Linked DNA regions of Rhodopirellula baltica SH 1. The protein of the gene in region 2 binds, or shares a complex with, the protein of the main gene of each other region. Links are inferred from orthologs where the notes say so. Each region holds a gene or a part of one and is shown on either strand. Other genes may lie near its edges.

Region 1 (4,487 bases), 1.1 Mb from region 2 along the record:
TTTCGACATCGCAGAGGTAGACGTGATTCTGATTCTGTTTTCGATTGAGTTGCTGAATCAGCAATCGCTCGTTGGCGTGTGTGAACTCGCTGGGCAACCAATCAACCGCGGCGATGTAATTTTCACGTGGATCACCGGGCAGATCCAACCACACCGTTTTTTTGCTGGTTCGGTCCCAGACGCCGACCTTGGCGGCGGAGTTCGTTTGGCCGACTTTGGGGTAAGCGAACTCAATCGCTTTTGCGTATCGCTCGGACGTGTTGTCGATCATCGTTTGGATCGGAACACCGTTGCTGTCCAGTTGCCAGAACGCCAGCTTTTGACTGTTGGGGCTGAATCGAAATCCATTTCGCAGGCCGAGCTCCTCTTCGTAAACCCAGTCAAATGTTCCGCTGATTAATTTGGGGTCGTCCGAGCCAGCGACCATTTGCAGATCACCTGTTTCGCAGTCCTCTAGGTACAAGTCGTTGTCACGCACGAAGGCGATCGATTGCCCATCAGGAGCAAAGGTCGCGAACATGGTTTTGGCGTCGGGAGCGTCTTCGCCGCCAATCTTTCGCCATGTTGCTTCTGGTGAATCATCGCTGAGGTCACGCAACCAATAATCGCCGCGTGTGTGTTGCCGCCAAACTCGACGGGTGTTGTTGTACACGAGCAAGTAACGTCCGTCGGCGGAAATCGTCCATTGGCTGACCTCGATCGGCTTGGGACTGGCCTCTTCGGATTCCGAGTCCGCTGATTCTGCGTCGCCGTCAACCTCGGCTTCTGTCGCTGGTAATAAGAAGGTTTCACGAGGGACGATGGTGGTGGATTCGAGATCGGGAACAGAAAGCTGGTTCAGTGCCGGTCCTTCTTTCCCGGACTGGCGTTCCCACAGGATGTCTTCGTTATTGTCCCAGGTCAGCGTGCGCGATTTGGATCGGAAGTCGGATGTCTTGAACAGGCGGCGGAGCGAAAGGACCGCCGGATCGGTTTTTGGCGGCGTCGGTGGTGCCTTCGACGTTTCGTTGGAATTGGCAAGCGCGGGTGTGGTCGTGGTGGAAAGTTGGCTGAATATGCCAAGGGTCAGAGCCATTGAGACCAAAAGAAAACGTCGGCAAGCAAGCATGCGGCACCATGGTGAGCGGAAAGCGGAGCACGCATTTTGGCTCGCCAGGCCAAGCGTTTCCACCAGGACGCCAAGAATCCGAAGCAGCGGAAGAAACCAAGCCAGCAATCACCACCGAAGGTGAACGGCGCGACGCGCCGTATCGGTTGGACGGTTTGTCGTGCGGCCATGGAGAACGTGGCCGGTGCTTGTTTCAAAGGATTGCGAGCGGGGGCTGGAGGGGAGATTGCAAATTGCAAATTGAACAATGCAAATTGGCAATTGGTGGTGGCATGTTTGGCACCACCTGTGGCCCTGTGGTCCTGAGCCACTTTCCTCTCTCCGCGACCTACTTCCGTTTCGGCTTGTAGATCTCGGTCGCGGTTCCGAAGTGGACTTCGCCGGCGTTCATCAACGTTTCGCTGAGCGTTGGGTGGGGGTGAACGGACTCGGTGATGTCGGTCACTTCGCAGCCCATTTCGATTGCCAGGACCGCTTCGGCGATCAATTCACCAGCACCGGTTCCAACAATGCCGCAACCGAGCACGCGGTGGGTTTCTGGATCGACCAGCCATTTGGTCAGTCCGTTCGTCACGCCGATGGCTTGAGCACGACCGCTGGCCGCCCAAGGGTAGACTTCGACGTCGACCTTTCGGCCGGCTGCTTTGGCTTCGCCTTCGGTCAGGCCGGCCCAGGCGATTTCGGGATCGGTGAACACGACGGCTGGGATGGCTGCTTTGTCGAAGGCAACATTTTTGCCGGCCAAGACTTCCGCGGCGACGCGGCCTTCGTGGGTGGCTTTGTGAGCCAGCATTGGGTCGCCGGCGACGTCACCGATGGCCAAAATGTTTGGGTCGGCCGTGCGTTGTTGTTCGTCGCAAACGATGAAGCCTCGTTCGTTGACTTCGACCTTGGTGTTTTCCAGACCCAGTCCACGGGTGACGGGACGGCGGCCGATGCTGATCAGGACTCGGTCATAGGATTCGGTGCCAAACTTGCTGGGGCCTTCAAAGCTGACCACAACCTTGTCACCGTCTTCGGCTAGCGAGCCGACTTTGGTGTTCAGGAACACTCGGCCGTCGCACATCTTGTCGATCTTCTTGGCCAATGGTTTGACGAGGTCGCGATCGGCCCCCGGCAGCAAGCCTTCGCCAAGTTCAACCACGCTGACCTTGGAACCCAAGTGAGCGTAGACGGTTCCCATTTCCAAACCGATGTAGCCGCCACCGACGACGAGCAAGGTTTCCGGGATGTCTTTGAGTGCCAGTGCACCGGTGCTGTCCATGACTCGGTCGCTGCCGATGTCAAAGGCGGGCGGCATCGCGGGGATGCTGCCTGTTGCGACGATGCATTTGTCGAAAGTTAGCTTGCCGCCTTCTGGGATCGACTCATGGTCGCCTTCGAGCTTCAGTTCGTTGGAGCTGACGAAGGAACCGCGAGCTTGGATGACGGTGACGTTGCGACGTTTGGCCAGTCCGCCGAGTCCGCCGGTCAGGTTGTCGATGACTTTGTCTTTGCGAGCCCGGACGACGTCGACGTCGATCTTGGGTTCGCCCGAGTACTCGATGCCCCACTCTGATTTCAGTTCTTCGACTTCGCTGATGACCTTGGCGACGTGAAGAAGAGCCTTGCTGGGGATGCAGCCACGGATCAGGCAGGTCCCGCCGAGGCGAGGTTCTGCTTCGACGATTGTGACTTCCATTCCTTCGTCAGCTGCCAAGAAAGCCGCCGCGTATCCACCGGGGCCACCACCGAGAACGACAACCGGAGCGTGCATGATTGAAACCAGAGCAAAAAAAGAGACGATTCGGGAAAGGAAACGGCCGCGTGAAGAACACGCGGCCGATGAGTTGCAATCCGTTGTTGACCCGCGTTAGCGAGACAAGAATTCGACGACGCTGTTAGCGTCGACGGGCAGGCTGATGTCAACCGCGCCTGGCAGCGAAAGGACGGTCGCACGCAGCGTTTCGCTGTCGAACGAGACCCAATCCAGTCCGTCTGGTGGCGAGTTGGCGATCACACCACGGTACAGGTTCTTCAAGTTTTCGCGGCCGCGAACTTCGATCAGGTCGCCAGCGCGAAGCATGTAACCGGGCTTGGTGACCTTCACGCCGTTGACGCGGAAGTGACCGTGGGTGATGCCCTGACGAGCTTGTGGGCGAGTCTTGGTGAAACCAACGCGGCGGACAACGTTGTCCAAACGGCGTTCGCACATCAGCAACAACAATTCCCCGGTGTTGCCCGATTTACGGCCAACGTTTTCAAAGTAACGACGGAGTTGGCGTTCGCCCAAACCGTAGTAGTGTTTGATCTTTTGCTTTTCCATCAAAGCCGCACCGTAGTTACTCGGGCGACGACCGCGAGTGTGCATCCCTGGTGGTTGCGGACGACGGTCCATCGCACGGGCTGCGCCGGCTGTTTCGTAAAGCATCGTGCCGAGGCGGCGGTTGATGCGGGCTTTTGGTCCTGTGTAACGTGCCATCGTGACTTTCACGGTTGTGCTAAACGTCGCGTCTGATCGACTCCAAACCGGTCCCTGAAACGCGATTGCTCAACGGAAATTCCGTGTGCGATCCAATTCAGTGACCCGTTTCGCGAGCGAATCCTCGTTCAAGAACGAGGCTGCAAGTGCGACGTGCAGCGGGGAATTGCGGCGTGTTCCTTCGTGTCGTCCACCATTGGACTCACGTGTTCACGCCAAAATTTTGAAAACGGGGCCGCAAGTGTCGTCGTTGGGCCCCGTTTTGACAAGAGGAATGAAAGTCAATCGATCACAGAATCGACCGGATTTCAGCTCGCCGCGTGGGTTTCGGCTGAAAATCCTTCCCGCGACTTGCGACTCATCAGCCCATTGGCTTGCTCGTCGTCGACAAATCGCTCGGCTTTCGGGTCCCATTTCAATTCTCGGCCCAACATCAACGCAATGTTGCACAGGTGACAGGACGTCATCGTGCGGTGGTGCGACCACACGTCTGAGATCGGCTGACCGCCGTCTTCAATGCAGGCAAAAAAGTTGGCCATGTGGCTCATCGCCGCTTTTCCTTTGCGAAGCTCAGCGATTTTCGCGTCGAGCTTGGCGTTGTCTTCTTCGGTCAAGTTGTCGACCGGAGCACCAGTCAGCTTGCCGCGGTTGACGAAGATTCGACCCTTGTCGCCTTCGAACAGGATCCCGTTGGGGAAATCGATGTTCTCAGCTTCTCGTTTGTAATGGTTGGTGACGACCATTTTTGATCCGCTGTCAAAGGTCAGCTCGATGTTGAAGCTCGTCGCGGTGTTGTAGCCGTTGGGCAGCGAGGCTTCGCCGTTGAAGAACGAGTTCCAATTGAAATCGGCTGGAACGGTTTTGGGGAATTCGCCGGTGCCCTTGATCGTCGTGGGGCCGTCTTCACCAGGAGCGAGC
Region 2 (4,451 bases):
CCGGTTCCGAGCCGACCAACCGAACATCCAAAGTTGGAAATTCCAGCTCTAGACGTGTTCCAAAAGTTCGTCGCGAAACGCACCGACAACAAGGAAGTCAGCACGACGTTTGCCGCCGTGCAGATGTTGATCTCCATGTGTCGCGATAAATCCATCGGCAAATACGTGGTGCCCATCGTTCCGGATGAATCACGAACGTTCGGCATGGAAGGCATGTTCAAACAATTTGGCATCTACGCTCACGCGGGCCAACTTTACGAACCAACGGACTCTGACCAAGTCGCTTACTACAAGGAAGCTCAAGACGGGCAGATTCTGGAAGAAGGCATCACCGAATGCGGATCGATGTCCAGCTTCAATGCCGCTGGCACAGCTTACAGCTGTCACGGTGTGAACATGATTCCGTTCTACATCTACTACAGCATGTTTGGCTTCCAGCGGATCGGCGATTCGATTTGGGCCGCTGCTGACATGCGAGCCAAGGGTTTCCTTGTCGGTGGTACCGCCGGTCGCACGACGCTCAACGGCGAAGGCCTGCAACACCAAGACGGGCATAGCCTGCTCAACGCGATTGCGTTCCCCACCGTGCGTGCTTACGACCCAGCGTTTGCTTACGAAGTCACCGTGATCGTTCACGAAGGCTTGAAGCGGATGTACGAAGAGGGCGAGGAATGCCTGTACTACATCACCGCTGAAAACGAAGCATACGTTCAGCCGGAAATTCCTGAAGGATGCGAAGAAGGCATCATCAAGGGGATGTACAAATTCAATAGCCGCGAAGTGGACGGTGCCAAAGCACGCGTGCAATTGTTCGGCAGTGGTGCGATTCTCAATAGTGCGTTGAAGGCACAAGAGATCCTCGCTGAAAAGTACAACATCGCCAGCGACGTTTGGTCGGTGACCAGCTACACATTGCTTCGTCGCGACGCTCACTCCGTCGAACGTTGGAACCGTCTGCACCCAACCGAGACGCCCCGCAAGAGCTACCTCGAAGAAGTGCTCGAAGGAGTCGAAGGCCCATTCATCTCGGCCAGCGACTACGTGCGTGCTCTCGGCGAACAGCTCACGCCTTGGATCCCGGGCGACTACTACGTCCTGGGCACCGACGGCATGGGCCGAAGCGAAACTCGCGAAGCACTGCGTCGCCACTTCGAAGTCGATGCGGAATCGATCACCATCGCTGCTTTGGGTCGTCTGGCGAAAGCCGGAACGTTCGAAGCCGCCGACGTGGCACAAGCGATCAAAGATCTGGATTACGATCCCGATAAAGTCGATCCTTACTTCGCCTAATTTTGGTCGCAAAAACGCGAACGTCGTTCGCGACGCATTGCCTGGATTTCAATCGTCCCCGAAACACCGGGGACTTGGCCGCAATCGAACGACCGAGCGTCTCAACCTTCTCCAATCACACTCTGACATATCTTTCCCATGACTGAAGTCAAACTCCCCGAACTCGGCGACGGCATCGAATCTGGCGATGTCCTTGAAATTTTCGTTTCCGTCGGCGATGTGATCACCGCCGGACAAGACATCGTGGAAATGGAAACGGACAAAGCAACCGTTCCCGTGCCGAGCGACGTGGGTGGCAAAGTCACCAAGATTTCAGTTGGCGAAGGTGACACGGTGCCAATCGGTGGCGTGTTGATCGAAGTTGAAGCTGCCGCTGGAGCCGAATCTGCTCCTGCACCGGCCGCTCCAGCAGAACCAGAAAAGAAACCCGAACCCAAACCAGAACCTCAGGCGGAAGCACCTGCTCCCGAGCCCGCCGCTCCTCCTGCTGCAAAACCAGCCGCACCGGCGGCACCGCCCGTCGCTCAACCCGTGGCAACTCCCGCCGCCCGAACTCCCGCGGTCGCGGACGAACCCGATGCTCCCGTTGACGGCGGTGGATCGATCCCAGCCGGCCCTGCGATTCGCCGCTTCGCTCGCGAAACGGGTGTGAACTTGGCCAGCGTCACCGGAACCGGTGCCGGCGGACGTATCACTCGCGATGATGTTCTAGCTGTCGTGCGATCGGCCAGCCAAAAGGCCGCCGCTCCGGCTGCGAAACCAGCCCCATCGGCTGGCACGGCTGCACCACGAACCAACGTCACATCGGGCGATCTGCCGGGAACTCCCGACACGGATGACTACGGTCCGATTCGCGTCGAACGCATGAGCAAGATTCGCAAAACGATCTCGGCTCAAATGCACCTTTCATGGTCCACCGTTCCCCGCGTGACCAACTTCGACGATGCCGACATCACCGATCTCGAACGACTTCGTCAGAGCAGCAAAGACGACTACGCTGCCCAAGGCCTCAAGCTGACCACGATGCCGTTCTTGGTCAAAGCCGTCGCGACTGCTCTTCGTCATCACCCATCGCTCAACGCGGTAATCGACTCCGAAAACCAACAAGTGATCTACAAGGATTACGTTAACATTGGCATCGCGGTGGACACCGATAACGGTTTGGTTGTCCCCGTCATGCACAACGCTGACCAAATGGGCATTCCCGACACCGCCCGCAACATCGCCGAAATGGCCGGCAAAGTTCGCGGCGGCAAGTTCGGCGTCAATGACCTTCGTGGTGGATCGTTCACGATCAGCAACCTGGGCGCGATCGGTGGCCAATACAGCACACCAATCGTGAACGTTCCCGAAGTCGCCATCTTGCTGGTCGGCCGTTCACGAAAGCTGCCTGTCGTCATGCCCGACGATTCGATCCAACCTCGTTTAATGATGCCGCTGAGCCTTTCGTACGACCACCGTTTGGTCGACGGAGGAACCGCAGCTCGTTTCCTCAACGATGTGATCGGATACCTGCAGGCACCAAGTCGTCTGTTGCTGGCTCTCTGAGCCTGACGCAATCGAGACAAATCATTCAAAGGCCGAGTCAAACCGATTCGGCCTTTTTTCGTTTGAACACGAGACTTTCAATCTCACATCACCAATCCGAACTGAGAACAAGTCCATACATTGGACAAAGGAACACCTCGTGACAATCATTGACGGTTCCCCATCCCATCGTCACTGGATTCAGCACACTGATGAAACAGATTCATTTCGCTGCCCTCGTCTGCCTTTCCTTCTTTCCTGTCTTCGCGTCCGCTCAGGCTCCGACGGCCCCCAACCTATTGAGCGATGAAGGACTCGCCCGCCAAGAGGCCCATGCGTATTTGTTCGACGAGTTTTCGAAGGACAAAGAATCGACTTATCGGGGCGAAGGTGAAAACCGAAACCTGGTCGAGCTGGTGCTCTCCAATGAAACCCTTCAACTCAGCGGAGACGTTTCAATCGAGTTGCCGGCCGGAAGCCAACGGGTCGCTTCGCTGTTCAAGTACATCATCCTTCGTGGTGAAAACCTGAATCATCTTGGCGGCATCGAGGTCGCTCCCTATTCCGGCGGCGGAACGGTCGAACGCAGCACTCAAGAACCCAAGCTGTATCGTTTTAAATTGCCCGCGATGCCTGTACCCAGCGAGAAAATGCCGCCGATCCGCATTCGCACCCGTTGCGCTGATGGCAAGACCGCAACCGTCACGCAGATCGCCTTCAACTCACAAGGCAAACTGCCGGTGAAGTTCGACGACATCCCTTATCGAACTCTGGGCGCCGACCGACCACGCGTTCCGGTCAACGTGCGTGTCGACCTGCAACACGAACTTTCCATCGCCGGCCACGTCGACTTGGAACGCCAGAAGTTCTTTCGCTATTATGCCGCACCGGGGACTTCCGACCCCAGCTTTGAACGATGGGCAAGCGAACGCAACTTCTCCCCGGGCCGGCAAATATTCAAGCTCGATCCTGCTTTGGTCGTTGGCTATGGTCCCGGCGAAAAGCTAAAGGAAGATCCCAACAACAAAGGAGCCGCTGACCTCACGTTTTTTGATCGCCACGATTCGTCGCCACCGAAGACGATTCCCGAGTTCGAAGCGACCGACTATGCAATGTGCTTGAACGACTACCCCGAATTCATGTCAGTGGAACATGTCGGACGGGGAACACCTTTGATCGAGCACTTTGGCGACGCAGCGAACTTAGCCGCCGCTCACATCGCAGATCAACAACGTGATGGCGGACGAACCGCGAAATGGTGGGAAGTTAAAAACGAGTCCACAATAAAAGCCGAGTGGGATTACCACTATCAAAAGGAACATGATTCTTGGGCTTTGCTCGCCGAATTTCATAATGCGGTCGCCGAGGCCGTGCACGCGAAAACTCCTTCGGTCAACGTCGGTGGCCCGACCTCCGCTTGGATGCAATTGCACGTCAACCAATTTGGCCTGTATCGCGACCAAACCCGGTTCATGGATCTCACTCGTGATCACCTGGACTTTTACTCACGCCACTTCTACGAGGACATGGGCTCGCTCGGTGCATGGGAACGTCGCGACAAAGGTTACTCGGGCTACTTGCTCGGTCGTCTCGAAGCCACGCTCGACATGTTGCAAGCACACATGGAAGAGACC

Evidence for each region.
Region 1: the proteins of RB_RS06720 (region 2) and lpdA are in contact, whole or in part, in a crystal structure (PDB 1EBD), measured with the Geobacillus stearothermophilus proteins. The link is inferred for Rhodopirellula baltica SH 1 from one-to-one orthologs. Residues at the interface, in WP_033016211.1 of Geobacillus stearothermophilus: Ile130, Ala131, Met132, Pro133, Arg136, Arg140, Glu141, Asn155, Arg157; in WP_049624544.1 of Geobacillus stearothermophilus: Pro340, Ser341, Asp344, Tyr345, Arg403, Asp406, Val408, Glu431, Ala432, Gly433, Asp438.

What each region holds. Positions count from the first base shown.
Region 1 is NC_005027.1:625,910-630,396, forward strand. What follows is about bases 651-3,602. They hold lpdA (dihydrolipoyl dehydrogenase), read right to left. Parts: upstream 2,865-3,602; coding sequence 1,437-2,864; downstream 651-1,436. Other genes in these bases: RB_RS02450 (S9 family peptidase), read right to left, coding at 651-1,075; rpsD (30S ribosomal protein S4), read right to left, coding at 2,961-3,569. Also shown: more of RB_RS02450, read right to left, coding at 1-650; RB_RS02465 (Gfo/Idh/MocA family oxidoreductase), read right to left, coding at 3,878-4,487. UniProt on the Escherichia coli protein: Lipoamide dehydrogenase is a component of the glycine cleavage system as well as of the alpha-ketoacid dehydrogenase complexes.
Region 2 is NC_005027.1:1,765,178-1,769,628, reverse strand. The notes cover bases 718-3,633. They hold RB_RS06720 (2-oxo acid dehydrogenase subunit E2), read left to right. Parts: upstream 718-1,428; coding sequence 1,429-2,838; downstream 2,839-3,633. Other genes in these bases: RB_RS06715 (beta-agarase), read left to right, coding at 3,030-3,633; aceE (pyruvate dehydrogenase (acetyl-transferring), homodimeric type), read left to right, coding at 718-1,290. Outside these bases: more of aceE, read left to right, coding at 1-717; more of RB_RS06715, read left to right, coding at 3,634-4,451.